2 regions of the Serratia sp. NFX21 genome follow, and region 2 is predicted to be linked to the other one. Evidence: predicted binding sites of a transcription regulator. Region 2 holds the regulator's gene; the other holds the start of a gene.
The links. The regulator PhoB, encoded in region 2, activates phosphate uptake and scavenging genes when phosphate is short. The targets are predictions, from matches to a motif close to CTGTCATAAAACTGNCNNAT.

Region 1 (3,144 bases), 1.1 Mb from region 2:
GCCTTGCGACGTGGAAATCGCGTCAGAATTCCGCTATCGCAAATCTGCTGTGCGTCCGGGCAGTCTGATCATTACCTTGTCGCAGTCCGGTGAAACTGCCGATACGCTGGCGGCACTGCGCCTGTCGAAGGAGCTGGGTTACCTCGGTTCGTTAGCCGTGTGCAACGTGGCCGGTTCTTCACTGGTGCGTGAATCCGATCTGGCACTGATGACCAAGGCCGGTACCGAAATCGGTGTTGCCTCCACCAAGGCCTTTACCACCCAGCTTGCGGTGCTGTTGATGCTGGTGGCGCGTTTGGGCCGACTGAAAGGTATGGCGGAAAGCGTTGAGCATGAAATCGTGCACGGCCTGCAGGCATTGCCGGCGCGTATCGAACAGATGCTGTCGCTGGACAAAAACATTGAAGCGTTGGCGGAAGGCTTCTCCGACAAGCATCACGCGCTGTTCCTCGGCCGTGGCGATCAGTACCCGATCGCGATGGAAGGTGCGCTGAAGCTCAAAGAGATCTCCTATATTCACGCGGAAGCCTATGCGGCCGGTGAGTTGAAACACGGCCCGTTGGCGTTGATCGATGCCGATATGCCGGTGATCGTGGTGGCGCCGAACAACGAACTGTTGGAAAAGCTGAAGTCCAACATTGAAGAAGTGCGCGCGCGCGGTGGCCAGTTGTACGTGTTCGCCGATCAGGATGCCGGTTTCGTCAGCAGCGAGGGTATGACTATCATCCCATTGCCGCACGTCGAAGAAATCGTGGCACCGATCTTCTACACCGTACCGTTGCAGCTGCTGTCTTACCACGTGGCCCTGATCAAAGGCACCGACGTTGACCAGCCGCGCAACCTGGCGAAGTCTGTCACGGTAGAGTAACTCGCTGCTGTTAACCTCTAAAAGCCGGCCACTGTGCCGGCTTTTTCATGATTGGATCAAATATGACAATGGTGCGACAGCAGGGATAAAAGTTGTCATATTCAAGCGGATAGGTGAGGTGGAACGGGTTTTTTCATTGATTAATTACTGAGTGTTTCATTCTTTAACTGACTGATTTTAAATGAGTAGATAGCACAGCGCCCTCACTGTAATATAACTGTCATATTTCGTACATTTAACTGTCACCAAACTGTCCTATTTTCCCTCCTGCAGCAATACTTACTCAAAACGACCTAGATCGATTTTTGAATACCCCATTAGGAGTGATTATGAAACTGATGCGTACCACCGTCGCCAGTATTGTGGCAGCGACTTTCTCCCTGACCGCCGTGTCCGCGTTCGCTGCTGCTAGCCTGACCGGTGCAGGTGCGACATTCCCCGCTCCGGTTTATGCCAAGTGGGCAGATTCTTATCAGAAAGAAACCGGCAACAAAGTTAACTATCAGGGCATCGGCTCTTCTGGTGGCGTGAAGCAAATCATCGCCAACACCGTTGACTTTGGTGCTTCCGATGCGCCTTTGAGTGACGAAAAACTGGCTGCTGATGGCCTGTTCCAGTTCCCTACCGTGATCGGTGGCGTGGTGCTGGCAGTAAACATCCCGGGCATTAAATCCGGTGAGCTGACCCTGGACGGTAAAACTCTGGGCGATATCTATCTGGGTAACGTGAAAAAATGGAACGACCCGGCGATCACCAAGCTCAACCCAGGCGTTAAGCTGCCGGATCAGAACATTGCCGTTGTGCGTCGTGCTGATGGTTCAGGCACCTCGTTCGTGTTCACCAGCTATCTGTCTAAAGCCAACGCGCAGTGGAAAGAGAAAATCGGCGCAGGCTCTACCGTTAACTGGCCAACCGGTCTGGGCGGCAAGGGTAACGACGGTATCGCAGCCTTCGTACAGCGTCTGCCAGGTTCTATCGGCTACGTTGAATACGCTTACGCCAAGCAGAACAACCTGGCTTACACCAAGCTGATTTCTGCCGATGGCAAAGCGGTTAGCCCGACGGAAGAGAGCTTCAGCGCCGCTGCCAAAGGCGTGGACTGGAGCAAGACCTTCGCACAGGACCTGACTGACCAGAAAGGCGACAACGCCTGGCCAATCACTTCCACCACCTTCATCCTGGTGCACAAAGAGCAGAAAAACCCGGCTCAGGGCACCGAAGTCCTGAAGTTCTTTGACTGGGCGTACAAAACGGGCGCCAAGCAGGCTAATGACCTGGATTACGCCACTCTGCCGAATGAAGTGATCGAGCAGGTGCGTGCAGCATGGAAAACCAACGTAAAAGACAGTTCCGGTAAAGCGCTGTACTAACAACGCAGGGGCGCGTGATTCGGCGCGCCCCACTCAGTTTTTCAGGGCCTGACCCATGTTGGGCCTGCCAGGGTTAAAACAGAGAGTGATCTATGGCTGAGTACAAGCCGACCATGAAAGCACCGAGTAAAAATGGTGACGTCATCTTCAGCGCGCTGGTTAAACTGGCAGCGCTGATTACCCTATTGTTGCTGGGCGGCATTATTGTTTCGCTGATCTTCGCCTCCTGGCCGAGCATCCAGAAATTCGGTTTCTCCTTCCTGTGGACCAAAGAGTGGGACGCGCCTGCCGAACAGTTCGGTGCGCTGGTGCCGATTTACGGCACCGTAGTGACCTCGTTGATCGCACTGATTATCGCCGTACCCGTCAGTTTTGGTATTGCCCTGTTCCTGACCGAGCTGGCGCCAAACTGGCTGCGACGCCCGCTGGGGATCGCCATTGAACTGCTGGCGGCAATTCCAAGTATCGTTTACGGCATGTGGGGCCTGTTCGTGTTTGCTCCGCTGTTTGCCGAATATTTCCAGACTCCGGTTGGCGACGTGCTGTCCGGCATTCCGATTGTCGGTGAGTTGTTCTCTGGCCCGGCGTTCGGTATCGGTATTCTGGCTGCCGGGGTGATCCTGGCGATTATGATTATTCCTTACATCGCCGCCGTGATGCGCGATGTGTTCGAACAGACCCCGGTGATGATGAAAGAGTCGGCCTATGGCATCGGCTGCACCACCTGGGAAGTGATCTGGCGTATCGTGCTGCCGTTTACCAAGAATGGCGTGATTGGCGGTGTGATGCTGGGGTTGGGCCGCGCGCTGGGGGAAACCATGGCGGTGACCTTTATCATCGGTAACACCTACCAGCTCGACAGCGCCTCACTGTATATGCCGGGCAACAGTATTACCTCTGCGCTGG
Region 2 (3,144 bases):
TCGGCGAACTGCTGCAATTGTTGTTCGATCTGCGCCAAATCACCCTTGATAAGCTGCATCGGTTGGAAGCTGGGGATCTCCAGCGCAGTGACCTGTTGCAGAGCGCCCGCGCTGAAATCCACCATAAACACGCTTTTGGCTTTGCCCAACTCGTCAAAACTGAGTGGGATCGGCGAGCCGCTGTAGCGAATATGTTCGGATTTGGCGACGTTCTGCGCGCGGTGTATATGCCCCAGCGCGATGTAGTCGGCCGGCGGGAAGGCCTGGGCCGGGAAGGCGTCCAGCGTGCCAATGTAGATATCGCGCACCGAATCGGAGGTGGTGACGCCCACGGTGGTCAGGTGGCCGGTGGCAACAATCGGCAGTGGCAAGCCCAGCGCATCGCGACGCGCGCAGGCCGCTTGGTACAGCCTTTGATAATGGTCGGCGATAGCCTCTTGCAGCGCCTGCTGTTTTTGCACTCCGGAGTCGCCGGCTCGGCTGGTGAGCAGATCGCGTGGGCGCAGGAAAGGGATGGCACAAAGTACCGCACCCGGCTGACCATCGCGCTGATTCAGCACCAGAATTTGCTGTTCGGTTTCGCTCTGTGCGTTGGCAATCACGGTGGTATTCAGGCAGGAAAGCAATTCACGCGATTCATTCAAGGTTGCCACGGAGTCGTGGTTACCGCCCAGCACCACCAACTGGCAGCCGGTGCGCTGCAGATCCACCACGAATCGGTTATACAGCTCACGGGCATAACTTGGCGGCGAGCCGGTATCGAACAGGTCCCCGGCGACGATCAGCGCATCCACCTGCTGTTGTTCGATCTGTTCGATCAGCCAGCGCAGAAAAGCCTGATGTTCGGCGGCGCGGCTCTTGGTGAAAAAATACTGGCCAAGATGCCAGTCAGAGGTGTGGATCAGGCGCATGACACTCCCGGGGCGATAGAGTAATGGCAGGGATTATAAAGGGAATATGATGTTTCTGTATTATTAGAAATAATCGCTATGCTTACTGCCTATGACACCCGGTTTATTTCATGGCTATTTATTTCATAAATCTGTCACAAAACTGACGCATAATGGCGCCCGCAATCAACTGTGATCGCTAACACATTGGCAGGATTGACGATGGCAAGACGCATACTGGTGGTGGAAGACGAAGCGCCGATCCGTGAGATGGTGTGCTTTGTGTTGGAACAGAATGGTTACCAACCGTTGGAAGCTGAGGATTATGACAGCGCAGTGACGCGCCTGTCTGAGCCGTTCCCTGATTTAGTGTTGCTCGACTGGATGTTACCCGGAGGTTCCGGCATTCAGTTTATTAAACATATGAAGCGTGAAGCGATGACCCGCGATATTCCGGTGATGATGCTGACCGCACGCGGTGAAGAAGAAGACCGTGTCCGTGGGCTGGAGGTCGGGGCGGATGATTACATCACCAAACCCTTCTCGCCGAAGGAGCTGGTGGCGCGCATCAAGGCGGTAATGCGCCGTATTTCACCGATGGCGGTGGAAGAAGTGATTGAAATGCAAGGGCTGAGCCTGGATCCTTCTTCACACCGGGTGATGGCCAACGAGCAGGCGCTGGATATGGGGCCGACAGAGTTCAAATTGCTGCACTTCTTTATGACTCATCCAGAGCGTGTTTATAGCCGCGAACAGTTGCTTAATCACGTCTGGGGCACTAACGTTTATGTGGAAGACCGCACCGTTGACGTGCATATCCGTCGGCTCCGTAAGGCGTTAGAGACCAGTGGTCATGACAAAATGGTTCAAACCGTTCGGGGCACCGGCTACCGATTCTCAACGCGCTACTGATCGCGACGCGCTGGAGAATATGCCGTGCTAGAACGTCTATCCTGGAAGAGGCTGGCCCTGGAGCTGGCCCTTTTCTGCTTGCCTGCCTTGCTGCTGGGGCTGATTTTCGGTTATCTGCCCTGGTTGCTGCTGGCCTCCGTGCTGGCGGCGCTGGTATGGAATTTCTACAACCAACTCAAACTTTCCCACTGGCTGTGGGTTGATCGCAGCATGACGCCGCCCCCTGGGCGCTGGAGCTGGGAACCGCTGTTTTACGGCCTTTATCAGATGCAGCAGCGTAATCGCCGTCGGCGGCGTGAACTGGCGCTGTTGATCAAACGCTTCCGCAGCGGCGCGGAATCGCTGCCCGATGCGGTGGTGATGACTACCGTCGAAGGCAATATCTTTTGGTGTAACGGTTTGGCGCAGCATCTGCTGGGTTTCCGCTGGCCGGAAGACAATGGTCAGCACATCCTTAACCTGCTGCGTTACCCGGAGTTCAGCCACTATCTGCAACAGCAGGAGTTCACCCGGCCGTTGACGCTGCAGTTGAACAATGAGCACTACGTCGAATTCCGCGTGATGCCTTATTCCGAAGGGCAATTACTGATGGTGGCGCGTGACGTCACCCAAATGCGCCAGCTGGAAGGCGCGCGACGCAACTTCTTCGCCAACGTCAGCCACGAGCTGCGTACCCCGCTCACGGTGTTGCAGGGCTACCTGGAGATGATGAGCGACGAAGAGCTGGATGGTTCGCTGCGCGGCAAAGCGCTGGGCACCATGCAAGAGCAGACCCGGCGTATGGATGGGCTGGTCAAACAGCTGCTGACGCTGTCGCGGATTGAGGCGGCGCCTAACGTCGAGATGAACGAACGGGTCGATATCCCACTGATGTTGCGAGTGTTGCAACGCGAAGCGCAGTCGTTGAGCGGCGGCAACCATGAGATTAGCTTCCGGGTGAACGAACAGCTCAAGGTGTTCGGCAACGACGACCAACTGCGCAGTGCGGTATCAAACCTGGTGTACAACGCCGTCAATCACACGCCAAAGGGCACCAATATTGAAGTGAGCTGGCAACAGACGCCCAACGGTGCGCAGTTCCAGGTCAGTGATAATGGGCCGGGTATCGCCGCCGAGCATATTCCGCGCCTGACCGAACGTTTCTATCGCGTCGACAAGGCCCGTTCACGCCAGACCGGCGGCAGTGGGCTGGGGCTGGCGATCGTCAAGCATGCGCTCAGCCACCATGACGCGCGGCTGGAGATCCTCAGTGAGCAGGGGATTGGCACCCGATTCATCTTTACCTTGCCTAACCGGTTGATTGTACCCGCAGCTTTGTCAGAGAATGCGGTGAAAAATTAAC

Region 1: pstS (phosphate ABC transporter substrate-binding protein PstS) is a predicted target of PhoB. The motif match lies at 1,108-1,127, and genes of this name have one in related genera.

The regions. Positions count from the first base shown of each region.
Region 1 is NZ_CP183196.1:446,877-450,020, forward strand. Features, by position in the region: gene glmS (glutamine--fructose-6-phosphate transaminase (isomerizing)) at 1-868, shown strand, start outside; gene pstS (phosphate ABC transporter substrate-binding protein PstS) at 1,198-2,238, shown strand; gene pstC (phosphate ABC transporter permease PstC) at 2,331-3,144, shown strand, end outside.
Region 2 is NZ_CP183196.1:1,527,418-1,530,561, forward strand. Features, by position in the region: gene sbcD (exonuclease subunit SbcD) at 1-911, opposite strand, end outside; gene phoB (phosphate response regulator transcription factor PhoB) at 1,113-1,802, shown strand; gene phoR (phosphate regulon sensor histidine kinase PhoR) at 1,827-3,143, shown strand.